DNA from 2 places in the Thalassobacillus sp. B23F22_16 genome. Region 1 is predicted to be linked to the other one. Evidence: predicted binding sites of a transcription regulator. Region 1 holds the regulator's gene; the other holds the start of a gene.
What was found. Region 1 encodes Rex, which represses fermentation and respiration genes when NADH is low (regulators of the CRP and FNR family bind a similar motif). Its sites were predicted from a motif close to TTGTGAAATATTTCACAA; they were not measured.
Positions count from the first base shown of each region.

Region 2: ACGTNI_RS16165 (hemerythrin domain-containing protein) is a predicted target of Rex. The motif match lies at 6,201-6,218, and genes of this name have one in related genera.

Region 1 covers NZ_JBIEKD010000035.1:5,430-21,862, reverse strand. Annotated here, with positions in the region: gene ACGTNI_RS18535 (molybdopterin-dependent oxidoreductase) at 1-629, opposite strand, end outside; gene nrfD (NrfD/PsrC family molybdoenzyme membrane anchor subunit) at 632-1,906, opposite strand; gene dsrO (sulfate reduction electron transfer complex DsrMKJOP subunit DsrO) at 1,919-2,830, opposite strand; gene ACGTNI_RS18520 (NAD(P)H-dependent flavin oxidoreductase) at 3,004-4,065, opposite strand; gene ACGTNI_RS18515 (sensor histidine kinase) at 4,078-5,469, opposite strand; gene ACGTNI_RS18510 (response regulator) at 5,469-6,158, opposite strand; gene ACGTNI_RS18505 (ABC-F family ATP-binding cassette domain-containing protein) at 6,339-8,273, opposite strand; gene moaC (cyclic pyranopterin monophosphate synthase MoaC) at 8,438-8,932, shown strand; gene ACGTNI_RS18495 (redox-sensing transcriptional repressor Rex) at 8,938-9,597, shown strand; gene ACGTNI_RS18490 (MDR family MFS transporter) at 9,785-11,203, shown strand; gene ACGTNI_RS18485 (GNAT family N-acetyltransferase) at 11,243-11,779, opposite strand; gene ACGTNI_RS18480 (YdiK family protein) at 11,837-12,037, opposite strand; gene ACGTNI_RS18475 (CPBP family glutamic-type intramembrane protease) at 12,034-12,753, opposite strand; gene groES (co-chaperone GroES) at 13,001-13,285, shown strand; gene groL (chaperonin GroEL) at 13,346-14,983, shown strand; gene ACGTNI_RS18460 (DUF1538 domain-containing protein) at 15,582-16,433, shown strand, end outside.
Region 2 covers NZ_JBIEKD010000024.1:6,947-23,379, reverse strand. Annotated here, with positions in the region: gene dsdA (D-serine ammonia-lyase) at 1-1,000, opposite strand, end outside; gene ACGTNI_RS16185 (DEAD/DEAH box helicase) at 1,016-2,176, opposite strand; gene mnmH (tRNA 2-selenouridine(34) synthase MnmH) at 2,305-3,369, shown strand; gene ACGTNI_RS16175 (STAS domain-containing protein) at 3,568-4,404, opposite strand; gene ACGTNI_RS16170 (alpha/beta hydrolase) at 4,639-5,583, shown strand; gene ACGTNI_RS16165 (hemerythrin domain-containing protein) at 5,606-6,139, opposite strand; gene ACGTNI_RS16160 (transposase) at 6,452-6,760, shown strand; gene ACGTNI_RS16155 (IS3 family transposase) at 6,718-7,668, shown strand; gene ACGTNI_RS16150 (deoxyribonuclease IV) at 7,947-8,786, opposite strand; gene ACGTNI_RS16145 (potassium/proton antiporter) at 8,854-10,344, opposite strand; gene ACGTNI_RS16140 (LytTR family DNA-binding domain-containing protein) at 10,577-11,227, shown strand; gene scpC (succinyl-CoA:acetate CoA-transferase ScpC) at 11,354-12,871, shown strand; gene ACGTNI_RS16130 (phospholipase D-like domain-containing protein) at 13,151-15,103, opposite strand; gene ACGTNI_RS16125 (hypothetical protein) at 15,434-15,613, shown strand; gene ACGTNI_RS16120 (branched-chain amino acid aminotransferase) at 15,656-16,433, opposite strand, start outside.

The DNA of each region.
Region 1 (16,433 bases):
TCCCAATCACTCATGACTTCTTCTTCCGGAACATAAGCAGAAAGTTCTTTGAGACCAGGAGTCTTCAGGTCGCTGCTGCCGTTGATGATTTCTTCATAAGCCTGTTCCCAGCTGATCGTTTTCCATTTGCCGTTGCCGCGTGGACCAACACGTTTCAATGGCTTCTTGACCCGATAAGCATCATAGGCAGTCTGGATGCCTGCCTGCCCCTTCAAGCAGGTACGGCCGCCACGGAAGCCTCGGCCTTCTCTTTTAACATCTCCTGTACCCCGGACAGCATCATCGAGAGAAGTATCATACGCGATTGCTCCGTAAGGTACCATGTTGATTGGGCTATACTGGTTTCCTGCAATTTTACGTATGATGGAGCTGTATGGGCCGTTCTTATTGCCGCTTGTCACGTAAGCTTTGATGGTACAGAAACTGTTACATTGCTCGCAGGTGGTAAAGATGACGTCTTCTGCGCCATAATCCTGATAATCACTGCCGTAGCCATGTCCTTCATCTCCCCACACGCCGCTGGCCACTTGTTTGACGGGACCAATGAAGGCAGGTCCGACAACCGCAACGGCACTAAAGGCTCCTAATGCTTTTAAAAAACTTCTCCGTTTCATTGGTTTATTATCCATGATCAGCCCTCCGATTTCTCCGGTGATTGAATTTCTTCAATCGGCAAAAGTTGTTCTCCGAACGTATAAATTAACAATCCCATTGCTGCTATTCCGATGCTTACCATCCATTCATTGAAGGTAGGGAAGTAGTCACCGGCAGGGAACCCTTCGAACAATGGGACAATTTGTGCAGGTACGACGATGTTGAAGCGTACACCGATGATTCCGATGACGATGAGGATGGCGGCAGTCAGCAAGGCGTTGACGTTTTTACTCGTTTTCTTATAGAAGACTAAAAATATGGGAATAGCCGCTCCAAGGAACATTTGCACTCCCCAGAAGGACCAGCTGTAGGCGCTGCCCATCATCGTGCCGAGCCCTTCGAGATGGTGATGTTCCAATCCATAAACACCGACGAGATATTCATAGAACTGGAGACCAAGGTCGATGAATAGAAACGCGACCATCATCTTCGCAAGGGAAACGACCATGCCGTGGTCGATTTTTTGTCTGGTTGCTTTTTTCTTAATGATGTACATGGCAAGTAACAGGGCGGTCCCTGAGACCATAGCCGAGACGACGAAGATGACAGGGAAGAGACCGGTGTTCCATGATGGACGTGCCTGCACGACGGCAAAAATGGTACCAGTACCGCCATGGACACCTAAAATCGCAAGTGGTATCCCGATGGTTCCGAGAATCTTCATCCACTTATGGTCGCGTTTTTTTGTACTTTCATTAATGGTGCTGTTTTTGAATGTGAGCCACTTGGCGATTTTTCCTTTTAAAGAAGGTGTTCCAGCTAACCGAACGAGATCTTCCCGCATGGCAATATATAATTCTGTCGTGAGCAGGGCGATGTAGACGAGATAAAAGTGGACCTCCCATGCCAGCGGACTGGTAACATTCCAATAAATGATGGCGTTCAACATCCGTTCCGGCCTGCCGAGGTCCATCAATACAAAGGTCAAAGCGACAATCATACAGACAATGGCAGTAAATAGGGCCATCCTTCCGATCCGCTCATATTCCATCATGCCGAATACATAGATCAAGGTAGACAATAGGAAGGACCCTGCACTCAAGCCGACAAAAAAGATATAAAAGGCAATCCAGGCTCCCCAGGGGGTGATCGATGATAAATTGGTGACCGGAAGCCCCTGGACGAGACGCTCAACGATGAAATAACCGCCAGCGAAGAACAATAATAATAAAAATCCTATCCATAGCTTAAAACGTTTGCTTTGTTTTTCTTTGACTTTAACCTTCGGCGCAGCTACTGCAGTAGTTGCCATAGGTTCCACCTCCTATTTTAGATAGATGACATTCGGTCCGTTGCCTAGATCACTCTTCAAGCGGAAGGCGCGTGGACTTTTAGATAGCTTGGATACGGTGCTGTTCGGGTCGTTCAAATCTCCGAAGAATCTGGCATCGCCGACACAAGTTTCTACACAAGCCGGCTCTTCGCCACGTTCCAGACGGTGCAGACAGAAGTTGCACTTCCTTACGGTGCCGATCGGTGTTTTGCCTGGCTTTCTTTCCCCGCGTTCAATCCCATATTCAGGACTGGTAACATCGTTATAGCCAAGCATTTCATCTTCGTAGCTTTCACCGAAATCAAACGATCTCGCACCGTAAGGACAGGCAACGATACAATAACGACAGCCGATACAGCGGTCATTATCAATGGTTACGATGCCATTATCCAGTTTGAATGTCGCCCTGGTCGGGCAGACTTGCACGCAGGAAGGCTTTTCGCACTGCATACATGGGCGCGGTAAATTCACTTTGGCGACATTCGGAAAATCACCGATTTCCTGTTCCAGGACCACATTGTAGGAGATCCCGGGTGGAGTACGATTTTCCGCCTTACAGGAAACCGTACATGTATCACATCCAACACATTTCCGTAAATCGATGACCATGCCCCATTTGACGCCGTCTGTCGCCGTACTGTCATCATCGGCACCAGAAGCAAAGTCCTGTCCTACTTCCTCCCCGAACTCCCGCATCAATTTGGAATGGTATTTTTTATGGAAGTCTTTGATATTCAACTTGCCGTTGATTACCTTTCTGGCATCATCCGCCATATTGAAACTCAGCTTTGTATCGAAGGGAGATGCCTCCATCTCTTTCTCTACATCTGGCAACGCTGTATCAAGCAAGTTGTTCCAGTCTTTTTCTGTCATGTTTTTACTTCCAAGCATGTTACTAAGCATTGATTTCACCTCTCATCCTTGTCGTTAACTTTATTGTAGAGAGAGGGTGGGAGACTCAACTGTGACAAATGTCACGAAAAATGACGTCTTCATATCTTCTTTATAAGTTAGCCACGAAGTAGTCAAAAATGGACACAAAAAAACTGCCATGAAAATTTCATGACAGTTTCCCCTTATTCACATAGTCCTTTTATTTCGTTGACCATGCGTTCGATTATTTGACCCGCAGGGACTTCACGGCTGAGGGAGGCGTTCTGACCTGCCCAGAGGGACATGTAGTCGGGTTTGTTTTGTTCAGCTGCTGCCTTTCGCAATGTTTTGGTTAACGTGTTCATGATGGGATAAGGCGGCAATTGATGCTCATGCTGGCGCAAATGGCGGATGAAGGCATTTTCAATTCCTCGTGCTGGTTTTCCACTGAACGAGCGGGTGAGCACCGTATCATCGCCGTCGCTTTCGAGAATTGCTTGTTTATGAAGCGGTTTTGCGCCACTTTCTGGTGATGTCAGGAAAGCGGTACCCATTTGCACTCCCTGAGCGCCAAGCTTAGTCGCAGCGACAAAGCCACGCGCGTCCATAATACCACCGGCAGCGATGACTGGAATAGATACGCGGGCTGCCATTCTTTGAACAAGGGACATGATACCGACCGCTCCCTGCTCAAAGGAAGCAGCGAATGTTCCACGATGACCGCCGGCTTCACTGCCCTGTGCAACGACAAGATCAATTCCGGCATCTTCATTGATGATTGCTTCTTTGACTGTAGTCGCTGTACCGATCAGGCGAATCTGATGGTTTTTTAAACGGCTGACCACTGTTTGTGATGGCACGCCAAAAGTAAAACTGCAAACGGGAACTTTTTCTTCTACAATGACGTCCAGTTGCTTTTGGAAAGTAGAGGAGGAATGCGATACCTCCTCGGTCGGTTCTATTTGTAATTCCTCATGAAAAGGCTGCAACAAGTCATTGGCGAACGAGATATCTGCTTCAGATCCTGTGCTTTCTTCCGGTACGAACACGTTGACACCGAACGGCTTATCTGTCCGCTTTTTTGTCTCCCGGATAGCTGTCTGTAATTCCTTTGGAGTCATATAACCGGCTCCGATTGTTCCTAACCCTCCGGCATTAGATACTGCGGCGACCAGTTCCGGCGTAGTGACGCCCCCTGCCATGCCTGCTTGTATGATAGGAACCTCAATAGTAAGCAGGGAGGTCACTTCATTGAGCTGCCACATCCAATCATCCTCCTACTTAGTGGAAGTTTTTTTAGGAAGCTGTACGATCATTTTTGTACCTTTTCCTTCTGTGCTTTGGGCATTTATTTGACCATGATGGGCCTGAACGAGTGCTTTCACGATTGCCAGGCCGATTCCAGCTCCTCCTGTTTTGCGGGCCCGTGATTTTTCTGCACGGTAGAAGCGGTCGAATATATGCGGTAAGTCTTCCGCAGCGATGCCGATTCCATCGTCGGTTACCGTAATAAAGACATTTTCTGCCGTTTCATTTGCCTGAATCCGGATTGTTCCTTTTTCCGGAGTATAACGGATAGCGTTTGATACAAGGTTCAACATGATTTGCCAGACCCTGTCTTTATCGCCTTCAAAATAAATCGGTTCCTCCGGGAGGGTCAAATCGAGCTGAAGATCTTTTTGTTTGGCCGCGACATAGAAGTGCTCTTTGATATGGGTGAGTGTTTGGTTCGTATTCACTTCTTCCACATTCAAATGGATATCAGGGTTTTCTGCTTCCATCAGTTCCTCGAGGTCATTGACCATTCGTACCAGTCGCATCAGCTCTTTATGGCTGTTTGCCAGGCGTTCCTGGGTCGGTTGCCAGATGCCATCCTGAAAGGCTTCGATTTGTGTTTTTAAAATTGTAATGGGCGTGCGGAGTTCGTGAGCGATATCCGCTGTGAATTGTTTTCGCAGCATCTGCTGGCTATTCAGACGTTCCGCGAGCTGGTTATAGGCATCCGCTACCTGCTGGATTTCGTCTGTCAGTTTACTGTTCGTAACACGTACGGTCGTATCATTGTTGCTTAACGCCTGGACTGCATCCTTTACCCGGCGCAAACCTGAAGTCAGCTGGTTACTGAATAAAAAGCTGAGCCCGATCGATAACCCGAAAATTCCAAGGGCGGAGACAGCAATGTATTTATCGATTTTAGCCTGGAACTGAAATTCACCTTTCTCATAGCCACGATGATAATTGACTTCCATCGTGCCGATGTTTTCGCCGTCATAAGTCAGTTCCCGCGTCTCCTGAGTGTAATCCATATCTTTATAATTCGGTGCTTCCCCATGCTGATCCTCTTTCATTTTGGCTATTTCCTTTACGAGGTCTGTAGAATCAAGCACCAGACTCCCGCTGCTGTCATAGATTCGATAAAATAAGCTTTCTGTCATCGCCTGATAGGGAAGCATCGCATCAATACTGTCTCCTGTTATCTTACCATCACGTTGGTGTTCCTTTTGAAGGAATGTGACGACCCGGTCCACTTCTGCTTCTCGTTTATCATCCAGGTAATCACTGAAACAGTCTTCAAAAGCATATTTAAAAGCTCCGCTGATAAAAACAACACCAATCAAAGAAATAGCAATGAAGGCAATCAAGGTTCTGGCACGCAGTGTTCGGAACATCAGCTTTCCCCTCCAAATCGATATCCTGTACCAAAAACGGTCAGGATGTACTTGGGATGTTTCGTATCCTCTTCAATTTTCTTCCGGATGTTTTTGATATGGACGTCTATATTTCTTTCATAACCCTCAAAATAGCCAGCGTCCTGGATGGTTTTCAATAGCTCCGCCCGGGTAAATGCATAGCCTGGCCGGTTGGCCATTTGGGTAATCAATTGAAATTCAATCGGGGTCAGTGAAACGGACTCATCATTAACATAAACAAGCTTTTTAGCCGGGAAGATCGTCAGCTCCCCGTTATTGAATGATAAAGAATCTTCCATATAGAGATAGCCTGTTCTTTTTAAAATCGATTTCATCCGCACGATCACTTCGCGGGGGCTGAATGGTTTGACGATATAATCATCCGCTCCGATTTCAATCCCATTGATGCGATCATTCTCCTGTCCTTTTGCCGTCAGCATCATGATTGGCACATCCGATGTTTTTCGAATCTGCTGGCAAACACTTTCGCCACTAAGGTCCGGCAGCATCAGATCGAGGATGACGAAGTGAGGGTGGACACTATGAAACATTTGCAATGCTTCTTCGCCGTTTTCGGCCAAATAGACATCATAATTTTCTTTTTTTATATAAGCTTCTAAGACTTCGAGAATCATAGGTTCATCATCGACAATAAGCACCTTCAACATTTCCAACACTCCTGTTCTAGTACATACCTCTAGCTTACCATAGGAGGTATAAGGAAATGGGTACTAAATTATGAAAGATTTTTAGTATTTTACGTTTATACAACGGGTAGAAATGATAAGTTTCCATCGGTTTCCCCTAAGTAAAAAAGCTTTGCTGATTCTGTGATCAGCAAAGCTCTATTATTCTTCGGTATGAAGTTCTTCCCATTCTTCCATTAAATGCTCCAGCTTGTTGCTCAGTTGTTCGTTCTCTGAAGTTAATTCCAGTGATTTTTCATGATCCTGGTAAATATCCGGATCACATAAGAGTTCATCGTTGGTTTCGATGGCTGCTTCGATTTCTGCAATTTCTGTTTCGATTTCATCGATGCGCCGCTGGCGTTTACGGGCTTCCCGTTTCTGGGCTTTATCCTGATGGAAGCTCGTCTTCGTGTCTGGTGTGGTGCTGGTTTCCTGCTGGCGATCCTGGCTTTCCAGCTGCTCCAGTTCATATTCTTCCTGTTTTTTCCCTATATAATAGTCGTAATCACCGAGGAACATACGAGACTCCCCAGGTTTCATTTCAAAAATCTGTGTCGCGATTTTATTAATGAAATAACGGTCGTGGGAAACGAAAATAATCGTGCCTGGGAAGTCTACCAGTGCCGCTTCTAATACTTCTTTGCTGTCGAGATCCAGGTGGTTGGTCGGCTCATCGAGAATCAACAGGTTCGCTTCCTGCATCATCAACTTAGCCAGGGACAGACGGGCTTTTTCGCCGCCGCTTAAAGACGAAACAGGCTTCAGCACATCTTCGCCGCTAAACAGGAAGTTTCCGAGAATGGTACGGATGTCTTTTTCGTTTTTCATCGGATAATCATCCCATAACTCATTGAGCACAGTTTTTGTAGAATGGAGCTTTGTCTGTTCCTGGTCATAATAACCGACCTGGACATTGGTTCCGATTTGAATCGTTCCCTGGCTGGCTTTCAAGTCGCCGATGATGGTCTTGAGCAGGGTGGTTTTGCCGACTCCGTTCGGACCGACAAGCGCGATACTGTCACCGCGGTTAACATCCAGGTGGACGTTTTCGAACACGTTCGTTTCACTATCCGGATAACGGAAAGCAAGATCACGAAGGCGGAGGACGTCATTACCGCTTTGTCTGGAAACTTGGAAAGAGAACTTCGCCGATTGATTGTCATCTTTCGGTTTATCGACACGATCCATTTTTTCGAGCTGCTTTCTTCTGCTTTGTGCCCGCTTGCTGGTTGTAGCCCGGACGATGTTTTTCTGGATGAATTCCTCCATCCGTTTAATTTCTGCCTGCTGCTTTTCGTACTGCTTCATTTCCAGCTCGAAATCGGCTTCTTTCTTTTTCAAATAATCACTATAGTTTCCGTGATATTTCTTGGAAGATTGAAAGGCGATTTCATACACGGTCTTCACGATTTTATCGAGGAAGTACCGATCGTGGGATACGATGACGACTGCACCCTGATAGCCCTGAAGGTAATTTTCCAGCCAACTGAGCGTATCAATGTCCAGATGGTTGGTCGGCTCGTCCAGAATCAGGACATCCGGTTTGGAAAGCAACAGTTTCCCAAGCGAGAGCCGCGTTTTTTGACCGCCACTCAACGTATTGATCGGGGTAGCCAGATCGAAATCATGGAAGTTAAGACCGTTCAGTACGGCTTTTATATCGGCTTCATAATGATAGCCGCCTTCCATTTTGAATGTTTCCTGCTTACTGTCGTATTCCTTCAATAGTTGCTGGTATTCTTTTTCGTTTGCCATCAGGTCGGGGTCCGCCATCCGGCTTTCCATGGAACGAAGCTCGCTTTCTAGTTTCTTCAGATGGCTGAAGACTTTCTCCATCTCATCCCAAATCGTACGGTCGGATTCAAGTCCGGTATTCTGGGCCAGGTAGCCAATGGAAACGTCCTTTGGCTGAAACTTTTCCCCGCCATCATGAGCCATCTCTCCCGCCATGATTTTTAGCAGGGTGGACTTACCTGCGCCGTTACGACCGACAATGGCAATCCGGTCATTCGTTTGTACTTCTATTTTAATATTCGATAGAATGAGTTCAGCACCGAATCGTTTTTCAATCTGGTTCATCTGCATCAGAATCATGTTTGTTCACCTCAATGAGTCAAGTGTATCTTACATCAAAGCTGGCAGGCAAGAAGCATGATGGCAGATTGTGAAAAACTTAACGACTATCTTTTGCATTTTTGGTAAAATACAAGTAATGTAAATACACATAATAGAATTTCTGCTTCAAGGGAGGCTTTACTTTGACAGAGTTCACTCATTTCAATGAGCAGGGAAGGGCACGAATGGTCGATATCTCGGAAAAGGATGTCACCACGCGAACAGCGACTGCTGTATCCAGTGTCCAGGTAAACCATGAAATATATAAGAAGATCACCAATAAAGAAATCTCCAAAGGTGACGTGCTGTCGGTTGCTCAGGTTGCCGGAATCATGGCAGCTAAAAAGACACCCGACTGGATACCGATGTGCCACCCATTACAGCTGAAGGGTGTCGACGTCAATTTCGAATGGAAGCAAGAAGGGGAAGATACCTACCATTTGATGATTGATGCTTCAGTCAAAACGAAGGGAAGCACCGGTGTAGAAATGGAAGCGCTCACGGCAGCTTCAGCGACTGCGCTTACCGTTTATGATATGTGCAAAGCCGTTGATAAAGGAATGGTCATAGGACCTACCTATTTGATGGAGAAAACAGGCGGGAAAAGCGGGGACTTCTATAGAGAAAGCAAGGAGTGAAAGATATGGATATCGAGCAACATAAAATACCACAAGCGACAGCGAAGCGGCTGCCATTATATTTTCGATTCATCAATAATCTGCACAGCCAGGGGAAACAGCGTGTATCCTCCAAAGAGCTCAGTGATGCGGTCAAAGTTGATTCTGCTACCATCCGCCGCGACTTTTCTTATTTTGGAGCCCTTGGTAAAAAAGGTTATGGCTATAACGTTGAATACTTGCTTTCCTTTTTCCGAAAAACGCTTGATCAGGATGAAATCACAAAAGTTGCCTTGATTGGTGTCGGTAATCTAGGTACCGCGTTTTTACATTATAATTTCATGAAGAACAATAATACTAAAATTGAGTACGCATTCGACTCTAATGCGGATAAAGTAGGAACAGAAATCGGCGGAGTGCCTGTGAAGCATATCGATGAACTCGAAGATATGGTAAAAGGCGATATCACTGCAGCGATACTTACCGTTCCGTCTGCAGCAGCCCAGGGTATTACGGACCGGCTTGTCCACTCTGGTGTTTCCGGGATTTTGAATTTCACACCAGCAAGAATCACGGTGCCGGAACATATCCGGGTCCACCATATCGATTTGTCGATCGAACTTCAAGCGCTGGTGTATTTCCTGAAACACTATCCGCTTGAAGCGGGCGAGGAACAAGAAGAATAAAAGGATGACCACCACGGTCGTCCTTTTTTGGTTACACAGGAGTTTTACCGTTTTCCTTTGGTTTCAAGTTTAGATATTACACGGAAGGTGTATATCATGGAAGGCAAGATGAGAGAAGTGGCTGGGTTACTATGGTATAGTAGATGATAGTTCGTGTTTCGAAATAAATTAACTGGAGGGGAGCTGTATGGGCAAGTTGCCATCAAAATGGCTGGTTGTCGTTTCCGTTTTATTTGGAACTTTCACGGTCATATTGAATAACAGCATGCTGAATCCGACGCTTCCCCGATTCATGGAAATTTTTGATGCTAATGCGGTAGATGTCGGCTGGATGCTGACAATTTTTATGGTTTCCATGGGGATGACAATGCCTCTTACGGGGTATTTTGGAGACCGGTTCGGCAAGAAGAAAGTATATTTGATTGGCCTCAGTGTCTTCATTATCGGGTCGATTGCCGGTTCGCTCGCTCCGTCGTTAGGCATGATTATCGTCGCCCAGGCAATTCAGGGGATGGCAGGCGGTCTAATGATGCCGATAGCGATGGCACTGATTTTCAATGCTTTTCCTAGGGATGAACGGGGGCTGGCTGTCGGTATCTACGGAATCTCTGTCATGGTCGCTCCAGCCATCGGTCCGACGATCGGCGGGGTTATCATCGAGTTCTTCGCCTGGCAGTGGCTGTTTTTATTCAACATACCGTTCGGCTTGCTTGGCATATTGTTATCGAGCAAGTATTTGAAACCGACCGAGACAAAGCCGGATCTGAAATTCGATGCAGGCGGCTTTGTGATCGTCACTACGGGGATTGGTGCCATCCTTTATGCACTTGGAAGAGGGAGGACGCTGGAATTACTGCTGTCTCCTGTGAGTATGGTACTAATCATCGGAGGTATCCTGGCGTTAGTGGCTTTCGTTTTTTATGAAAACCGCCAGGAACAGCCGTTATTGAACCTATCTGTATTCAAGGTGCCAACGTATTCGGTATCGATTCTTGTTACATCAGCGGCCTCGATCGGTCTTTTCTCCGGTATTTTCTTATTGCCATTATTGATTCAGAATGTCTATGGGTTAGGGGAGATCAAAACAGGCCTTCTGTTTCTGCCGGCTGCAGCGGCCAGTGGATTATTCATGTCGATTGGTGGAAGGCTGCTTGATAAAAAAGGGCCGAAGTTCGTCGTTCCTCCCGGCCTTGCCATCATGGCAGTAGCAACCCTGGGGTTAAGTTTTCTGAGCCTTGATACGCCATATTGGTGGATATTAGTATTGAATACGATCCGAGGTCTTGGAATGGGGATGGGGAACATGCCCGCCACGACATCCGGTATGAACGCAATCCCGGAACATCTCGTAGCACAGGGTTCTGCGATGAACAATATCTTACGGCAGATATCATCTTCGTTAGGGATCGTTTTCTTCTCCATTTATTATGAAGTAAGACGTGCAGCGATTGCGACCTCGCCCGATTTGGATATGCAGGCAGCAACCTTGCAGACACTTAATGAGGCTTTTCTCGTATCCGCAGTCATATTGATCATTGCGATTCCATTTTCTTTCATCTTAAAGGGTGTGGAAAGTGATAAAAAGGAAAGCCAGGAAAACAATTAACGCCTCGACTCAGCTTAAAGAGCTGAGCAGAGGCGTTTTTTACTTTATCCATTCATAGTCTAGCAGTCCATACAGGTGCATATCGAATGCTTGTCCGTCGCGAAGGAGGAATTCCCGGTGGGTGCCTTCTTTTTTGAAGCCGAGTTTTTCGTACATGGAGATGGCAGGCTGGTTATAGGAAAATACCGTCAACTGAAGACGGTGGAGGTTGCATTCATAAAAGGCGAAATCGATCAGTAATTGCATCGCCTCCATGCCGTAACCTTTTCCCTGATATTCTTCATCGCCGATGGCAATGCTGACCCAGCCGTTTCGATGAATCCATAAGATGCTTTCTAATTCCACATATCCGACAAATTCATTGCTTTCATTCCGAATCGAAAAGGTGTATTGGTTGTTAGACTCATTGGACTCTTGGAGCCATGACTCCAACTGGTCCATTGTTCTCGGGGCTGCTGGCAATGCGTCAAACAGGCGGGAGAAATTAGAGTTGTGATACCAGTCTGCTATCGCCTCGAGGTCTTCCTTGGTCACCTGTGTCAGTCTCACCTGTTTTCCTTGTAATAAAGTCTTCATCGTTATGTATCCCCCTTTAAACAAAAAGAAGCCTGTTAAAAAACAGGCCTCGTGTTGTTATTTCTTATTTGAATTTTTCAGCCTGATGTGCAGATTGAATAAACGGATTGAAACGGCAAAATCAAAAGTGGCCAGAATAGCCAGAAAGATCGTAATGAAATTCCAGATCGTATCATCGACACTTTGTGCCGCTATATAGGTGAAAACCAATCCCATTATAAAATAAAGGAAGGCCATGAATAGCGGTGATGTTCTCATAGTAAGAAGCCTCCAAAAATGGTTTGTAGCTGGTCAAATTGGTCCTGCATCCGTTTGAAATCCTCTTCCGACAGGCTGTATTGCCCAATGACCACAACGGTATTCATTGCCATATGGGCAATGATCGGGGTAATGATGCTTTTCGTTTTTACATACAGGTATGCGAAGACGATTCCCATTGCCGTGTATACTACCATATGCGTGAAATCGAAGTGGGAAGCGGCGAATGCCACTGCCGATACGAGCACTGCCACAATAAAGTTCGACCGTTTATAAATCGTACCGAAAATGATTTTACGGAAAATGATTTCCTCTAAAATCGGTGCGAATAAGACCATGACGATGATGAACACCGGTGACATGCGGGCGAACTCCATCAGGTCCTGTGTATTTTCAGATCCTGGCTTGATGCCAAAGACAAATGTTTCAATTAGAATCGCAATCATTTGAGCGAAATAAGCAAGGAATACCCCAAGGAATGACCATAACGCGATGTTTCCTGCACTGGAACGATCCCGCTGCATGGAAGCTTGTTTCATATCCGGCTTCAATAAGAATAGAATGATTAAAGTGGCGATAAAAAAGCTGAACACCGCCCAGCTTGTAATCGCTATGCCCTTCTCGAGCCCGACCGCCATCAGGAGCGGTACTCCGACAATAGATGATAACTGTGCTGCAATATATATAGCGATAATATACCAATATCTATTTGGCAAAATCGAACGACTCCTTTACGTACAATTTCGGTCACTCTCCGTATTTTAACACAGTTTGAAAAGCCCGCGTAACAATAAGGATTTACCCGACATTTTTCACCAATCTTTTTCGAAAAAAATTTACACTTCTTACTTGCAAAATAAAATGTGATTGATTATTATAATAATTGTGTTAGCACTCAAGAATGTCGAGTGCTAATAAATCGATAAGTAAATGAATAGAATCACATTGAGGAGGGTGTCCGAATTGTTAAAACCACTTGGTGATCGTATTGTGATTGAATTTGTAAAACAGGAAGAAAAAACTGCGAGCGGAATCGTACTTCCAGACTCCGCGAAAGAAAAGCCGCAAGAAGGTAAAGTAGTAGCGGTAGGATCTGGACGAGTTACCGATAATGGCGAAAAAGTAGCGCTTGAAGTTGCTCAAGGCGACCATGTCATCTACTCTAAATTCGCAGGAACAGAAGTTAAATATGAAGGCAAAGAATACTTAGTGATTCGCGAAAGCGACGTATTGGCTGTCATTCAGTAATTCCTCAAGTTTCAAATAAAATACGTACAGATTCAAGTTTGATAAGGAGGGCATTTATTCATGGCTAAAGAGATTAAATTTAATGAAGACGCACGACGCGCAATGCTTCGTGGTGTAGATTCACTTGCTAATGCTGTAAAAGTGACATTGGGACCAAAAGGACGTAACGTCGTTCTTGAGAAGAAATTCGGTTCTCCACTAATTACAAACGACGGTGTAACCATCGCGAAAGAAATCGAACTGGAAGACCACTTCGAAAATATGGGTGCCAAGCTTGTATCGGAAGTTGCTTCTAAAACAAACGATGTAGCTGGTGACGGTACAACAACTGCAACTGTACTGGCTCAGGCGATGATCCGTGAAGGATTGAAAAACGTTGCTTCCGGTGCGAACCCAGTAGGCGTACGCCGCGGTATCGAAAAAGCGGTAGCACTTGCTACAGAAGAACTAGCGAACATTTCCAAGCCAATCGAAGGTAAGGAATCTATCGCACAAGTTGCTTCCATCTCTGCTGGTGACGATGAAGTAGGTCAATTGATCGCAGAGGCAATGGAGCGTGTTGGAAACGATGGTGTCATCACGATCGAAGAATCCAAAGGCTTCAACACAGAGCTTGAAGTAGTAGAAGGTATGCAGTTCGACCGTGGATACGCTTCTCCATACATGGTAACCGATCAGGATAAAATGGAAGCTGTTCTTGAAGATCCATACATCCTGATCACAGATAAGAAAATCGGTAACATCCAGGAAGTATTGCCTGTACTTGAGCAAGTCGTACAACAAGGCAAACCGCTTCTATTGATCGCAGAAGACGTTGAAGGTGAAGCTCTTGCAACACTAGTTGTGAACAAGCTTCGCGGTACATTCAACGCCGTAGCTGTTAAAGCTCCAGGATTCGGTGACCGTCGTAAAGCAATGCTTGAAGACATCGCTACACTAACTGGTGCTGAAGTAGTAACAGAAGACCTTGGTCTTGAGCTTAAGAACACTGGCATCGAGCAATTGGGTCGTGCTTCTAAAGTGGTTGTTACAAAAGAAAACACAACAATTGTTGAAGGTGCAGGAAACGCTGAGCAAATCGCTTCCCGCGTCACTCAAATCCGTGCGCAGGCAGAAGAAACTACTTCTGAATTCGATAAAGAAAAACTACAAGAGCGTCTTGCTAAACTTTCTGGCGGCGTAGCTGTCATCAAAGTCGGTGCTGCTACTGAGACAGAATTGAAAGAGCGTAAGCTTCGTATCGAAGACGCCTTGAACTCTACTCGTGCTGCGGTTGAAGAAGGTATCGTAGCCGGTGGTGGTACTGCATTCGCTAACATCTACGAAAAAGTAGCAGGCCTTGACCTTACTGGCGACGAAGCAACAGGTGCACAAATCGTTGTACGTGCGCTTGAAGAGCCAGTACGTCAAATCGCACACAACGCTGGCCTTGAAGGATCCATCATCGTTGAGCGCCTGAAAGGTGAAAAAGTCGGTGTTGGTTTCAACGCTGCATCCGGCGAATGGGTCAACATGGTTGACGCTGGTATCGTAGACCCAACCAAAGTTACACGTTCCGCACTACAAAACGCAGCTTCCGTAGCAGCTATGTTCTTAACTACAGAAGCAGTCGTTGCTGATCTTCCAGAAGAAGACAACGGCGCAGGCGGCGGCATGCCAGACATGGGTGGCATGGGCGGAATGGGCGGCATGATGTAATAACGCCCAAAACCCTGTTGTGAAGGGGTTTATGCCCCAATGTCATACCTGATTGACATACTTTTTGTCATTCAATATATAAAAAATTATATTTTTGTTAGCCTCTCATTAGTTCACAGAACTTTTGAGAGGCTTTTCTTGTGTTAAATGTCCGCGTTCATCTAAAGAGTGATGATTCAATCCAGTTGTAAACGCTAGAATAAAATTTGACAGTTTTCGATTAATTAGATTTTACAATTTTGCTCTATTAGTCTATTGCTCTAGTAAGAGTCATTTTGATGTATATCCAATCGTGGTTGTAGCTATTACTAGCTGATACGTAGGTTATAAAAATAGAAAATTACCTACAAAAGCTTTGTTAATGATAAAATTAAAAGTAGCTCTTACAATCATTATAAAATATCGGTATGGTTAAAAAAGGAAGATGCGTTGACTATACTAGGTATCAATTTATCTTAGTTTTCCAATTATTCTGTAGTATCCTTTTTATTGATTACCCTCTTTAAACCTCCATCTTGAATTCACATTCTCTCATTAGCCCAGTATCAATAATTAGAACATGGTAGTGTCAGAGCTTCTTAAAACTACATAGAAAGGAATGAGCTTTTTGACCGTAATAGTCTCAAAGTTAAAAGAAGTATTATATGCAGTCCTTCCCATTACAGTAATGGTCTTGATTTTGAACTTTACATTAGCTCCGTTGGAGTCTTCATTAATTGTCAGTTTTATAATCGGCGCAATATTCATCATTATTGGATTATCTATATTTTTATTTGGGGTTGATATCGGAATTACACCTATCGGAAAAGCGATGGGGAAAACAATAGCCAAAACCAATAAAATTTGGGTGGTTGTGATCGCTGGGCTGTTACTTGGCTTTTTTATTTCAATCGCGGAACCTGATTTACATATATTGGCCCGACAGGTTGATCTAGTCACGTCAGGTCTGATCCCAAAAGCTAGTATCGTGATTGTTGTTTCAATAGGAATTGGAGTACTTATTGCGACAGGACTTGTTAGAATTGTGTTCAATATCCCATTATATAAAGTACTATCTGTTTTGTATCTGATTATTTTAGTCCTATCTTTATTTACTTCACCCGAGTTTTTAGCTATATCCTTTGATGCTTCTGGAGCAACAACAGGAGCGTTAACGGTTCCGTTCATTTTGGCACTTGCACTAGGGATTTCTTCTCTAAAGAGGGATAGTAAAGCTTCGGAGAAAGATAGTTTTGGACTTGTTGCTATTGCATCAACAGGCGCAATTATAGCTGTTATGATTATGAATATCATTGCTCAGACGGACAAGTTATCGGGGAATCTTGATCAACATTCGGCTGATTCCGTATCGATTTTAGGTGCTTTTTTACATGAGCTTCCTATAATTGCACAAGAAATCACATTGGCACTTCTCCCCATTTTAATAATTTTTCTTGTATTCCAAAAATTT
Region 2 (16,433 bases), on a different contig from region 1:
TATCAATGCCAAAATCCTGAACGGAAATCTTGTGGTGAAGACCGGTCAGCAGACCCAGTAACATTGATGGCGCATGGGTAGGCTCGGCGAACAGACAGTGAACATGCTCCCCGTAAACCTCCTTCAAGCCGTACGCGACACCGCCCGGTCCTCCGCCGACCCCGCATGGAAGATAGACGATCAGCGGATGGGCGGCATCGATCGTCACGCCTTCCTCTTTCAGTTGACGCGCGACTTCTTTGGCAGCGACTGTATAGCCGAGGAAAAGGTTCTTGGAATCTTCATCATCAACGAAATAACAGTTCTCATCGTTACGGCACATCTCCCTGCCCTTTTCCACCGCCACACTAAAATCGGCAGGGTGCTCGACGACCATCACACCATAACTTCGAAGTAAATCTTTTTTCCATTGTTTCGCGTCCTGTGACATATGAACCGTGACCTGGAACCCGATTTTTGCGCTGATGATCCCGATGCTGAGACCAAGATTCCCGGTCGATCCTACCGCGATGGAATAGTTGGAGTAAAAGCTTTTGAACGGCTCTCCATACAGCTTGCTATAGTCATCGGACTTTGCGAGCATACCATGGTCGATCGCCAGCTGTTCGGCATACTGGAGGATTTCGTAAAATCCTCCGCGGGCTTTGATCGAACCTGCTATCGGCAGTTCATGGTCGCATTTCAGCCACAAATCACCTGTAATAGTAACACCCTCAGCAGCCTCGAGTTTCTTTTTCATTCCCGCTATCTCCCGGAGGGGGGAAACAATTCCTTCCGAAGGCAGGTCTACCTCCGGAAATGCTTTTTTCAAAAAAGGTAAAAAGCGCTCGAACAAGGCAGCCGCTTCATCCAGCTCTTCCCTCGACACCACATCCCCAAGAGCGTGTGGCCGATAATCCGGATTTTCCCAGAAAACTTCTTCTGTTGCCACGATCTCTTTCAGCAGCGGATACTCCGCCTGCCATTCAGCCATCGTTTTTCCAGCGATTTCCTCTGTCATATACGACTCTCCTTATTACTTTCGGGCATCTATTAATTCACCGTGATACATCTGCTTTTCTGTAATATCGATGTTGAGTTCTTTACTGATTTTGACGATCTTTTTGATATCGTCTCCGGTTACGAGTGAAATAACGTTGCCATCTACTGGGGATCCAACTCGTCCTGTTCGGCCGGCACGATGGACATACTGGCTCGTTTCATCAGGAAGATCGTAATTGATGACGTACTTCAGCGACGGAATGTCAAGGCCGCGAGCCGCCACATCGGTCGCCAATAGTAGCGCTAACTTCTCTTCCCGGAAAGCTTTCAGTGTCTTTACCCGGTCTTCTTTTTTCGAATCGCCGTGGATGACACCAATCGACAGCCCTTTAAAACGTAATTTTTCAGCCAGCACATTCAGGTTACCGATATCTCTCACAAAAACGAGCCCCCTAAACGCTTCAATTACGGTCAGACGCTTCAGCGTGTCTACCTTTTTCCGGGCATCGGTAATAAGGTACCCATGGTCGACGTCCGGCTTTTCGGATTCTGTCCCGACCCGGACAATCTCCGGATCCTTCATCAGGCGCTGCGCTTCCAGCTCACTCACCTTTGGCAATGTTGCCGAAAATAGCAGCAGCTGACGGTCTGCCAGCGTACTTTTAATAATATCTTCGAGCGTCCCTTTATGCTCGGGAGCCAGCAGCTGATCGCCTTCATCAAGCACGAGCGTCTTTACTTCATGCATTTTCAGTTTCTTCTTTTTAATCAGCTCGTGGACGCGGCCTGGTGTTCCGATAATGATACGCGGATGCTTTTTCAGCTTGTCCAACTGTCGCTTAATGTTGGCGCCCCCAATAAGCGTGGCACTCGAAATACCGCTTCCGGCACTCCATACTTGCATTTCTTCATGGATTTGCATGACGAGCTCTCGTGAAGAGGCCAGAATGACAGCCTGGGTATCTTTCTTCTCGGGATCGATTTTCTGCAGGACGGGGAAAAGATACGCAAGCGTCTTCCCGCTTCCTGTCGGTGCCTCAGCGAGCACGTCTTTCCCCTCTAAAATCGGCGGAATCGCCTGTTTTTGAATTTCGGTCGGTTTCTGGAATTTGGAGTTCTCCCATGCCTGCTGCAGGAATGGGGCTAGTGTGTCTAGTAGAGGCCAGGTGCTGGCCGAATTCTCATGATTTGCCATAGGTTGATATCCTTTCTTGAACAGATACTTTCTTCCTATATTCTAACCTAAGTTACCGCGAAAGGAAAAATGTAAGCCGGGCATGTTATACTGACAATACACACTCAGGTATAAAGCAGGTGAAATCGATGAAGAAAGTGACGATAGCGGAAGCTTTAGAGATGGACTGTCCCGTCCTTGATGTCCGGACACCGAAAGAGTATGCAGAATTCCATATCCCCGGTGCCATCAACATGCCGATTTTCTCTAATGAAGAGCGTGTCACGGTTGGAACTACATACAAGCAGGTTGGGAAAGAAGCAGCCAAAGACCTCGGTATTTCACTCGTGTCACCGAAGCTCCCGGATTTTTACCAGCAGGCAAAAAAGATTTCTGGCAGAAAGCCACTGATCATTTATTGCTGGCGTGGCGGCATGCGGAGCCGGACACTGGCGACAATATTCGAATTGATGGGGTTGAAATGCTATCAGCTGGAAGGCGGCATCCGTTCGTTCCGCAAAAAGGTCGTGGCAGACCTGGAAGCGACAGCGCGTCTGAATCGGACTTTCATTGTATTGGAAGGATTGACGGGTACGAAGAAAACAGAAATTCTGGAACGCCTGTCTGATAAGCGGTACCCGGTCATTGACCTGGAAGGGCTTGCTGCCCATCGCGGTTCTGTGTTTGGTCGTGTCGATTTGCCAGACCGCAGTCAAAAGGATTTTGATGTCCGGTTGTGGCAGCGAATCCAGGAAATTGGCGAAACCGACTACTATATCATTGAATCAGAAAGCAAACGCCTCGGTAACATTGAGGTTCCCGCTTTTATTATAGAAGGTAAACAAACCGGCCCGCGTATCCAGGTTCATACGTCCGTCCCTATCCGTGTCGATACGATTCTATCCACGTACCAGCCGGACAAGCACCATGAAGCGATTGAGGCTGCCTGGGAAGTGATTGAAAAAAGAACCCCGCCAGAGACTCAACGTATCATAACTGAGGCACTGGAGGAGCGTGATTACCGGACTGTCGTCGAGCAGCTGCTCCTTCATTATTATGATCCGAAATATAAACATGCAGAGAAAAATAATGACGGCTCCATCCGCCACGTATTTTTTGAAACCCTGGAAGAGGCCGAACAACTTGTGACGGCGCATGTCGACGAGCTGACGCAAACCATCGCGGAAAAGAAGTCGGCTATGCATAATAAGTGAGTTTTCGGTGTGTATGGGAGACAAGTGTCATCGATACGAGACATTGAATTGGTATAAGAGACAATTTTGCAAATAAGAGAGCCAATGTCGGAATTATAATAGATAAAAACGAAAATAAAAGAGAATTTTTCATGGGTTATGAGACAAATCCTCCATATAAGAGAAAAATAGACATGCCAGCATTGGGCGTGTCTATTTTTATTTGAGTCCGAATCCGATATAGTCCAATGCACGATGAAGGCTGGAAAATGATAAGGTGTCTTCAAAGTCTACTCCAAGCTGCACCATCGTTTGGGCAATTTCAGGACGAACACCGCTCATTTTCACTTCAACGCCGATCAGTTTTAACCCACGGATTACCTTGAAAATCTGGTGAGCCACCATCGTATCGATGACGGGTACACCGGATACGTCAATGATGAAATAATCGTAATCGTTTATTGAGCTTTCTGATAATGCATGGTCCATCAATAACTGGGCCCGTTGGGTGTCTACCGCACCAACTAAGGGCAGAACAGCGACGCTCTCCGTAATCTCGATGATTGGTACCGAGAGTTCGTTGATTTCCGTCTGTGTAGCGTACATTTTCTGGTTGTATTTTTTCATATAGGAAACACAGATGATTTCTACGACTTGATCGACAACCAAATCGAAGGAAGACACCAAATCATAGAAGTCACGGAGAGATAACGATTCTTGTTCCCCAGTGTCCCGAATGATTTCCCCGATCATATTCCGGTAATAGCGTATTTCTTCTATCGCTAAATCCAGCGGCATTTGAATGTTGACGAGAAAATCAGATACTTTATCTCCCCATTCCTTCACCTTCTTATCGCTCTCTTCCAGATCCCGTACAATGGTTTCGGCATATAATTCAATCAGGTCTCCCCGCCATCGCACCAGGTTATCTGCGTTGTTCGCTATGTTGCCCTGGTAATCTTCTTTGTGTAAGCGGAGATTCTCCCGCAATTGGCTCTTCTGGCTTTTAACTTTTTCACTGATTAATTCTCTCACTTCATTTTGTCTATCTATCACTATCTCGTCCCTTTCTTATGTGGTAAATGGCACAATTAGTGTTACTATAACATAGCAAAGTTCGATTAACTAGCGGTATATGATTTGTCAGGAACAACCATGGAAGTCAGATGGTAATTAAGACCAGATATTGTTAATTATCCAGGGGTGTCCGGACTGATGGTAATTCATGTTTCTAGAAAAACATACGTGGTGATACTAATGAAAAAACAAAGGAACAAGGGGAAAATAGTAATGAAAAATATCAAAGCTGTACTGGAACGGTTATCAGGTTGGAATGACACGTTCGATTTCAGCAAACCAGTAGAAATAAACCAGGATGTAGCTGCTTACTTAAATTATTATGGTTTGAATACTTCCGGTGTAGATTTTCATTTTGGTAAGGTGGAAACGAACGGGACGAAGAAGCTCGTCCAGATGTTCGCGCCAAAACAATCAAAAGGAACGGTATTCTTGCTGCATGGCTATTTGGATCACGTCGGCCATCTCAAGCATATCATCCGATTTTTGAATGAATTGGGCTATACTGTAATCAGCTATGACCTGGAAGGACACGGGCTTTCTGAGGGGGAATCACCCTCCGTGGAACGATTTTCGGATTATGTCCAATCCCTCGAACAGCTGCTTTCCCTGGCAAAAAAAGAAAGGAGCGGTCCCTTCTATGTGATCGGTCATAGCACCGGGGGTGCAATCGCAATCGATTATGTGCTGAACAATCATGACCACATCTTTGACAAAGTTATACTGGCCGCTCCGCTCGTTCATTCTGAGCATTGGTACGGGACGGTAATTGGCTATTATTTAGCAAAAATCATCCCATTCCTACAGGAAGTAAAACGTAATTTCCGTGTCAATTCTTCTGACGAGCATTATTTGAAATTACGGAAAATCGATCCCCTGCAAAGCCGGGCGATTCCGCTGGACTGGGTCGGTGCCATGCTCGATTGGAACAGGAAGCTGAAAAGTTACCCTGTGACGAACACGCCGACGTTCGTTCTTCAGGGCAATCAGGACAGGACCGTAGCCTGGCGTTATAATATGAAGTTTTTGCAAAAGAAGTTTCGTCGGCTGACCATGGTCCAGATCGATCACGCCCAGCATGCGCTTTTCAATGAATCAGAACAAGTCAGGTCGCTGGTTTTCTCCTTTATTCGTAAGTTTTTGCAGCAGGAAAAATGACACGGCTGGTGATTTAGCCGTGTCATTTTATTATGGAAATCTGGTAGGCCTCCGCCAATTTTTCCTTATCTTCGTCTGTTAGCACATTTTCCGCCATCGGGAATAGTACATTTTCTTCTTTATTGAAATGAGAAAATAGTGTTGTGCACCCTTCGAGGACGTGGAGGTTCAAACGCGCAGGATCCTCGATTTCGGATACATTTTCTGTCCCATTCAGAAAAGACTCAAAGCTCTCTTTTGCCAGATCATGCTCATATTCCATGACGACAAGCGGACCGGTACTGGTACCAATATACTTGCCCATCATCGGAAATAAGACGCCTTCCTCTTTTTCCGAATGGGGAATGAGCTGTTCCATAAAGGATACGACCTCTTCCCGGAGCGCAAGCAATTGGGTGATCTGCTCTTCTGTGGTTTCTTTTGTTTGTGCTGCTGCGAGCTGCAATTGTTTCATCAATTCCTCAAGCTTTGGGTGTTCATCCTTCAAGTGCTGTAAGGCTGCACAAAGTTGTGTTGCTCCGCTGTCTACTTTCATTCCGGCACATTCATGACTCATCATCGGCCACTCCTTTTTCTATCAAATGTACCTCTATCCTAGCGGAATGTGCCTCAAATGTATGTGAGGCACATCACACTCCCATTCCACCTATTACTCAAGTATGTTATATCTCTTCCTGGTGGGTGTGTCTCTCTATTTTCAAATGTATCTCTCTTATTCGCGAAATTGTCTCTGTTATTCCCGAAATTTGCTCTCTTAAGCCTGTTCCTGTCTCTCATCAGATGGGTATTTGGAACTAGTATAGAAAGTGGACACAGGTAGTGAGCCATGTTTTAATCGACCCAAAGCTTAAATTAAGGACGTGTTCACTTGACTAAAAAAATGAAGAGTTACAGTTCGGAATTTAAAGAGTATGTAGCTAAAATGATTGTCCTAGACGGGCATAAAATGACTGATATTTGCCACAAGCTCAATTTACCTTACGGTACCGTTAAGCGGTGGGTAGGGAGCTATCGTGACAAGCAGAAGAACGCAGAAAAAGAGGAACAAAACCAGCTATTAACGGCTTCTGAGTACAAAGAGATGTATGAAAAAGAACGGCAAGAGAAGCTTGAAGCTCAGGAGGAAGCCGAAATATTAAAAAAGGCAATGCACATCTTCACGCAAGAAAAAGAGTAAAGTTCGAGTTCATTTATGAACATCGTACAGAACACACCGTATCGAAGATGTGCGAAGTTCTTGGTGTGTCTACATCAGGCTATTATGCTTACCTCCACAGGTTAGAGCAGCCAGAAACAGAGCGGGAAGCATTCAATCGTTATTTAGATGAGCGAATTCTATTTCACTATCACGATAATCATGGGTGTTACGGCAGCCCTCGTATTCATAAAAAAATCCGGGATGAGGATGGACTATCGGTTTCCGTGAAGAAAGTGACTAACCGTATGAGAGAGTTAGAACTGTATGCAGTGCCACCAAAGAAATTTGTAGCGACTACCGATTCGAAACATGCCAATCAAACTTTTCCTAACCATTTGAAACGAGAGTTTCAACCAGAAGCTCCAAACAAGGTCTGGGCTACAGATATTACCTATATTCATACTGGTGAAGGATTCTTGTATCTAAATCCTGTCATGGACCTATATTCTCGCCGTATCATCAGTTTTCGGATTGATGACCATATGGAACAATCGCTATCTCTACATGCCTTAGAAGAAGCTATCTCCCTTCGGGAGCCAGAAGCAGGATGGATCCACCATTCGGATCAAGGATCCCAATACTGTTCCAGGGCATATGTTAAAACCCTTGAAGAAGCCCAAGCCACTATCAGCATGAGCCGGAAAGGCACACCCTATGATAACGCCTGTGTCGAGAGCTTCTTTGCCTCTTTTAAAAAGGAGTACCTGTATAAATACGTATTCCCTACAAAAGCTGAAGCTATTTTAGCTGTTCAATTTTATATTAAATTTTATAACCAGAAGCGTATGCATTCCTTCTTGGATGATAAGAGCCCTATCGAAAAAGAAAAGGCCTATTATTCGAGCCAAAGTCAGAAGCTCGCTTCAGCACACATTCCCTCTGCATAAAGGGTAGGATCGGTTTTGGTATCCTTCCCTTTATGCGGAGGCATCCAAGTGTTTCGGAAGAAGACACGCGGAAGAAAAAAATGGCCCGATGAGTGATCTATTTTTGTCCACTTTATTGACAGAATTCCATATTAGCTCTAATATGGCTGCTTTTTCTCATTTTAAAAAACTTGGCTTATTGCCAAGTCTTTACGGCGAAAGCCTTAGTGTTTCTTATAACTTTCTTAAAGTGTAAAAAAAGAAGCGTCAGGCTTCAGCCTCACGCTTTTTTTCTTCTATTAACTTGATCCCCATTTTTCCTGCAGCTGACGGATTTCTTTTTCATGTGTCGGGGTATCTTTAGGGGTCTCCAAAATAAACGGGATGTCAGCAAGCTGTGGGGTGGCGATCAATTGTCCGAACTGCTCTTCCGTTATGTAGCCGCTCCCGAATATATTGGCATGGCGGTCTTTCCCGGATCCGGTCTCATATTTGGAGTTATTGAAGTGGATGGCTTCCAGATGATTAAAATAACCGAGCTCGTTCCCTTTTGCCAAAACAGCTTCCCAGTTGTTCCCATCCCATAATCCGCTCGCGAAGGCATGACAAGTATCCAGGCAAAAACCGATTTTCTCAGGCGCCTCGCATAACTCGCGCACCCGGCTCAACTCTTCTAACGTCGTCCCCATTGATCCTGGCTTTCCCGCGTTGTTTTCCAGGAGAATTTTACAGCTTCCCTCCCATTCGGAAAGCACTTCATTGAGAACACCGATCATCAGCTGGTAGCTGACAAGGGGATCACCATCCTCAACCTGCTTCCCAAAATGGACGACCACGCCGATCGAACCGCAGGCGTTGGTAATTTCAAGATCATTCAGCAAGGACGCCACCACCGCTTCCCGCTTACGGTCATCTGCAGGAGTCAGGCTGGTAGGGTAAGGCGTGTGAGCGATAGACACAAGACCATGCTGCTCACTAAACTCCTTGCAAAGGCTGGCGTCGTCTCGGTTAAATTCTTTGACTGACAGGCTGCGCGGGTTCTTGGGGAAATATTGAAAAGCAGCCGCATTCATGGCGGCTGCCTGTTTGGCTGCTCCTAAATAACCTTCCCGGATGGAAACATGGCTGCCGAATTTCATGAGAAATCCCCTTTCGCAGAAACACAATTTTCTTTTAGTGTTCCCAGGCGAGCGGAATGTTTACATTTTATTCGAAGGCACTTCGTTCTACTCGTTGTTCCAGTACTTTTTTTAGTTGTTCTTTATATTTAGCTTCTACAAGGATATAAAGAAAATCGCCGGCTTTGATTTCTGTCTCACCATATGGGGTGATCACCTGATTATCCCGGATGATAGCACTAATATTCGCCCGGTTTGGGAACTCAACGTCACGAAGCTTTTGCCCTACAACCGCTGATTGGGGACTTACCTGGTACTGAATCATTTCGGCTGAGGCTTTCCCCATGGAAATCAGCTCGATCGAATGGTGCGGCACATCTTTTTTTGGTCCAACAAGATTCAGCTTCTTTGCTACGAGAGAAATGGTCGATCCCTGGACTAGAGCAGAAGTCAGTACAATGAAAAACACAACATTAAACATGACCTGGCTGTTTTCAACACCATTGACAATCGGAAATGTTGCGAGCACAATTGGGACTGCCCCACGAAGACCTGCCCAGGAAATAAATAATTTTTCTTTTACGGAATAACCCATTTTTATAAGAGATAAAAACACTGCTATAGGACGGGCCACCAGAATCAATAAGGCAGATAACAATAAGCCATTAAGCATGATTGCTGAAGTGAATACCTGACCAGGGAAAACAAGCAGGCCAAGGATGATAAACATTAGGATCTGCGCCATCCAAGCAAATCCCTCATTAAATTGAAAAATGGAATAACGGTAAGTGAGCTCGCTATTGCCAACGACAAGTGCAGCGACATAGACCGCCAAAAAGCCGCTTCCTCCCAGGAAGGCTGTCACACTATAGGTAACCAGGGCGAAGGCAACAGAAAAAATCGGATAAAGGGCACTTGAATCGAGTTTAATCCGGTTGATGGAGTACGAGGCCAGTTTCCCGAGAGCAATACCGAACAATAGCCCCATACCCATTTGGACAAAAAACATCGGAATCATCATCCAAATCGACTGATCCTGTACCGTGAGCAATTCGATCAAGGACAACGTAAGGAAAACGGCCATCGGATCGTTGGTTCCCGATTCTGCTTCCAGAGTCGCTCCCATTTTTGCTTTGATATTTCGTTCTTTCAGGGCAGCAAAAACAGCAGCCGCGTCTGTAGAACCGACAATCGCACCGAGCAGCATGCCTTCCAGAATCGTCAGCTCAAAAATCAGGTACGCTGAAAATCCGATGATGAGTGAAGTAAACAGCACACCAAAGGTTGCAAGCGAAAGAGATGGAAGCGCCACAGAGCGAACAGTCCTCCACTTTGTGTGCAGACCACCTTCAAACAAAATGATGACCAGAGCGAATACCCCAATAATCTGCGCGGTGCTGGCATCATCAAAATAAATAATTCCTAAGCCATCACTACCAAAAAGCATTCCGACCAGGATAAATAAAATCAAGGATGGAATTCCCCAGCGGCTTGAAAATTTAGCTACGAGTACACCACTAAATAAAAGTAATGCAGTTAGAAGTAAAAAGGTATCAGTGCCGAAAGCGTCAAAAAACATATAAGGTAAAATTCTCCTTTAAAGAGTATAGGATGAGAGGTGGAAAGAGGGTTATGTAAAGTGTTTCACAATAAAAGAATACCTGAAAATAAGCTTCAAATCAAAATATTTGCCTGAATTCAGTGACTCCTCATCTCCCCTTTTTTCTCATTTTCAGATTGTTAACGTTTTCTATTTTTCATACACCTCTTTATAATTAATATAGAAGAAACAAATGAAGGAGTGTTAGAAGATGGATTATTTCTCCATTTCTTCCATGGTAGAATCATTCAAAGAATTATTTCCAAAAGAAGCTTCTATTGCTGTATCCGACTCTAAGCAATTTATTTATTATAAACCAAGCAAACACATCGATTTGAAGATCAAGCCTGGAGATAAAATCAATGAAAACACCGTAACATTCAAAGCCCTCAGCGTCCGGAAAAAGACGTCCGATCACATTAATGGCAAGGTATTTGGGATTCCTTATTTCGGTACCTCGGTGCCCATTATCGATTCCGGAAATCCAAAGGGCTGTGTCACTGCAATTTTACCTTCAAAACAATTGAAGTTTTTGTCCAGGTTCCTGACCCTGCATATCGAAGACCGCTGGATACCGGTCCCTTACGAGGAAGTCATGTTTTTAGAAGCTCACAATCGAAAAACATGGGTCCAATCAGAACGCGGTACAGGGACGCATAAATTCACATTGAGTGAAGTGGAATTCCATTTACCCGAGGAAATGTTTTTACGATGTCATCGTTCCTATATCATCAACGTCAATTTTATTGCTGAGATCCAGCCGGACTCCCATTCTACTTTTCTATTGATCATGAAAGATGGCACTAAGATCCCGGTTAGCCAGACATACGCGAGCCAGTTCCGCAGGATTCTGTCGTTCTGATTTTTCTTAGTTATGTCGTGAATTTTCTATTTCAGTACGAATTTAAGCCTTTTCATACCAAAACCCAAGAGATGAACGCTGTAAGACGTTAGAATTATAAGAAAATTACATCATGGAGGTTTTGGTATGAAACAAACTTATAACCAACGATTACGAGATAAACAACTGGAAGATCGCATCGTTTCTGAGGAAACAGCCGCTTCCTGGATTGAGGACGGGATGACACTTGGCTTGAGCGGGTTCACCCGTGCCGGTGATGCTAAGGCGGTTCCGTCTGCTTTAGTTGAAAAAGCAAAAGAAGAACACCTGAAAGTAAACGTCTATACCGGGGCTTCCCTCGGATCCGATATCGACCGCCTGATGGCTGAAGCTGGAATTGTACACAAACGCCTGCCGTTCCAGGCTGATAAAACGATGCGCAGCGAAATCAACCAGGGCGACATGCTGTTTGTCGACCAGCACCTGTCCCATACCGCAGAGGCGATTCGTCAGGATATATTGAACCCGATTGATTACGCCATTGTGGAAGCGGTATCAATTACAAAGGATGGGATGATCGTGCCGTCCACTTCTGTCGGCAACTCTTCTATTTTTGCGGAGAAAGCGAAAAATGTGATTGTTGAATTGAATCTGGCACAGTCCGATGCCTTTGAAGGCCTGCATGATATCTATGAATTAGGGGCTCAGGGCAAGCGTCAGCCCATCCCGTTGACGGAAGTCGATGACCGCATCGGCACGATCGGGATCCAGGTTGACATCGAAAAAATTAAAGGGATCGTCATCACCAATCAGCCGGACTCCCCGTCGACCATCGTACCGCCAGATGAAGACACAGCAACGATGGCGAATCATTTGATTGGTTTCTTACGAAAAGAAGTAGAAGTCGGACGGCTCCCTGAAAATCTGGCACCGTTGCAATCCGGCATCGGCTCGGTTGCCAATGCCGTTTTCCATGGCTTGCTCGATTCTGAGTTCACAGAGCTGGAAGTCTATTCCGAGGTATTGCAGGATGCGGTATTCGACCTCTTGGATGCCGGGAAAATCAAGTTCGCGTCCGGCTGCTCGATTACACTTTCAGAAGATAAGCTGGAAGAAGTCTATGGGAATATCGACCGCTACCGTGACCGGCTTCTGTTACGTCCGCAGGAAATTTCCAACCATCCGGAGATTATCCGCCGGTTAGGACTGATTTCGATCAACACGCCGCTTGAAGTCGATATTTATGGCAATGTCAACTCCACGCATGTGCTTGGCACGAAGATGATGAATGGCATCGGCGGCTCCGGTGACTTTACGCGAAATTCCCGTCTTGCTATTTTTGTCACCAAGTCGATTGCCAAAAATGGCGACATCTCCAGTGTCGTACCATTCGTTTCTCACGTCGATCATACCGAACACGACGTCGACGTCCTTGTGACGGAACAGGGGTACGCGGACCTGCGCGGCCTGGCACCGAAAGAACGCGTGCCAGTGATTATCGAAAATTGCGCGCATCCGACGTATCGCGAACAGCTCTATGCTTATTATGAAGAGGCATGGGAAAAAGGCGGCCAGACTCCGCACGTGCTGGAAAAAGCCTTCGCATGGCATACCCGCTTCAAAGAAACCGGCTCCATGAAAGCAGCCGCCCTCCAGCACTCTTAAACCACAAGCAACACCCCGGGTCCTCCAAATATTGGATTTCCCGGGGTGACTTTGTTTGATGCTTGTATGGTGTCTAGTATACGCATTGTTTGTCTAGTAAATTTTTCATTCTGTCTAGTAAATTTCCAAAAGTAGCTAGTATCCTTTCCAGGATGTCTAATAAACTTCGTGAATTGTCTAGTATCCCCCCAGCGTTGTCTAGTATAAGAAAAGTTTGTCCAGCAAAGCAGCACCCCAGGTCCTCCAGTTTCTGGATGTCCCGGGGTGCTGCTTTTGGTTTTACTGCATGGTTCCGCCTGCCTGTTCGTAGCGGGCGTGGAATTCTTGTAGGAATTGATTGGTTATTGCTTCATCATGAATGAACAGCATGTTTTCGTCATTGATATTATTACCATTGTTGCTCCAGTTGGTCGACCCGACAATAACCGTCGGATCACTCTCCGTATCTGCATCAATCAGCATCGTTTTGCTATGAAGCTTGCGGGACTCAGCATCCTCATACACCGGTGCCGGGTTGGCCCAGCGGGTGTTCGGGTTGTTGTCGCTTTCCTGGGAAGCAGTTCTTCCTGTCATGTCTACACTAGCAGACCACCACTGATTCCAGAAACTGGTGTCAAACACCCCTTTTATATCAAAACCGGTCAAAGAACCTTCCATATCATTATAGGAGCCTTCCCATTTATGCTTTAATTCATCCACAAGCTCCTGATCGCTCCAGGCAAAAATGGAAAAGTACGTATTCAGGTCCGCGTCATTTTTTACAAATTCCGTCATCCGGCCAACAGCATCATCTCCGGCGGAAAAATAGATTTCCACAGGCACCCCGTTGATATTTACCTGATGTTTGGTATTATCTACTTTTCTTGTACTGAAATTCGAGGTGGCTTTATCCGGCTCCATTCCATTACTTCCCCACATTTCATTGAACTCAGTTTCATAGATTCCGGCAAGGTCCGGCCAGTTGATTTCAACCACGTGCTGCTGGTTGCCATCCAAAATTCCGGCCTCCATATTTTCTTCTGAGCCATATAAACCGGTCACTGTGAAGTTCCAACTGCCGGTAAATACCCATCGGTCATCGACTACGGCAAATTTATTATGCATCTGATTCCCTGGTGAATAATAGGCATTTGCGCTTTTTTCTTCCGCTTCAACAAACAAACGCCCGGTTTCTGTACTGTTTCCGATTTCAACCGTCACTTCTGCAATATCATTGGCCTCAGCCTGTAATCCATATTTCGAGCGGGCGGTACTGTCTTCCACTGCCATCATCGGTGAGTCCGAGAAAACGTGGATATCATCAGCCGTGCCAATTTCGCCATCAGCACCCCGGACCATTTTTTCTACGTATAACCTCATCGTCTTATAACGCTCCGTATAATGCGGGTCAGAGGCATCCTTAGCATCGGCGATTACACGCACATCGACTCCTTCAGCAGCCTTAGCAACTAATGTATCGACGATTCCCGGAAGGTTGATTTCATAAGTAGCAAAATCGATACTCTCCGTAGCACTGTTCAACCGTTCAATCAAACGGTCTTCTAAATTGACATTGTCATTGGCTTCGTTTCCAGCAAGGGCATTTGTATGATCGGCACATTTGTTGAAATAAACATTTATAGCACCTTCTGATTCAGAAACATTGGATAGATTCTCCTGACTATCCTCACAGCCGCCGACGTTTTCGCTGCCATTGGCACCATTTGGGGTTCCAAAACCAACGGAATACTCAGTGGTGGCATCTGCCCAATTCGCTGGATCGGTACCCTCTCCTTCCGCATGAAGTCGTTCCATCGATGCCTTGGCATCGTTATCTCCTGCGTGCCACGCATCAACTTCATCGACTAAATTACCGGCAGCATCACGAAGTTCCATTGCTTCCCCGGAATTGGACATGCTTCCGGCATAAATCAGATCAGCTTCCGTATCAGGAACAGTCGAATCATCCGTTCGCTCCATTATGTAAAAGCTGTTTGCAGCGATTGTTCCTGATAATTCGATTGCGGGTGTACCATCCTGGGCTTCCAGTGTCCAGCCCGTAACGTCGATAGCTTCGCCCGTTTGGTTGTGTAACTCTATCCACTCATCATTATAGCTTGACGTCGTTCCCATCCAGGCAATTTCATTGATAACAACCTCGCCTGTCCCTGCAGCATACGCAGATTTCTCTTCTTCCATCATCGGGCTGAAAAAGGATAAAACCATGGCAATTACTACTGTAAAAGGCAACATTCTGTTCACTTGCAGCACTCCTTTTCAAATTTATTTCTTGCAAGTTACAATTCTACCTATTCAGTGTAAAATACGTTCCTGTTTGAATGTTAGGAAAATGTAAAAATCCAACGATGGTATAGCAATACTAGTGCTTTTTTACAAAAAACAAATCCTTTCTGCCTACAAGGATAGTTGGTCGAAGAAAGGATTGTACTGTCATATTTCAAGAGACTTTCCTAAATAGTGGGGGAGATTATCTTACAGAAATGATGAAGCCTTGTTGTAACTGCTTTAATCTTAGAATTAAGCAAAGACCTGCTGTCAACAAACAAGGAGGAATAAACAGACATGAAGAGATCTGATATCATGGGAAAGAATGAGCTTCGTGATGGTGTGGAGAAAGTGAAGAAATATTATATCGAAAGCCTCCAGGAGGCGGGGATATTTTATGAGCAGGATGCGGATCCGGCTTCCCTTCCTTTGAGTGAACTGGAAAATATGTTCCGCATGCTCGGTTCACTTAGATAAAAAAATCCTCCTGCCCGACTTGGGCAAGGAGGATCTTTTCAGTTACTTGACTTTGACGGTCCATCCTTGGGTATCTTCGAGCTTCCCTGTCTGGATGCCGGTGATCGTATCATACAATTTCTGGGATAGTTCCCCGATTTCATGGTTGTTAATCACCATTTCTTTTCCGAGCCAGTTCAACTCGCCGACCGGTGAAATGACGGCAGCTGTCCCTGTCCCAAACGCTTCTTCCAGTTTTCCTTCTTCGTGATACTGGTAAAGTTCTTCAATCGAGATGCGGCGTTCGGTAACCGTTACGCCCCATTTTTCCAGCAGTTCGATGACGGACATTCGGGTAATCCCCTGCAAAATACTGCCGCTCAATGCCGGGGTTACAACCTCGCCATCAATCTTGAAAAAGATATTCATACTGCCGACTTCCTCAATATAACGCTTCTCGACGCCATCAAGCCATAACACGTCCGCTTTTCCTTCTTTATACGCCTGCTTCTGGGCCTGGTAGGCAGCGGAATAGTTCCCGGCTGTTTTCGCCATTCCCGTACCGCCTTTGACCGCGCGGGTGAACTTGTCTTCAACGCGGATTTTGACCGGGGTCAGGCCGCCGGAAAAGTAAGATCCGACAGGAGACAGGATAATCATCAGCTTATACGTTTTCGAAGGTGCAACCGATAGATTCGGCTCGGTTCCAATGATGAAGGGACGGATATATAAAGAAGTACCCGGTGTGTCCGGGACCCAGTCTTTTTCCAGGCTGATCAGCTCTTCCAAATACTTCATCACTTTTTCTTCATCGATTGCGGGAATGCTCAAACGATCACTG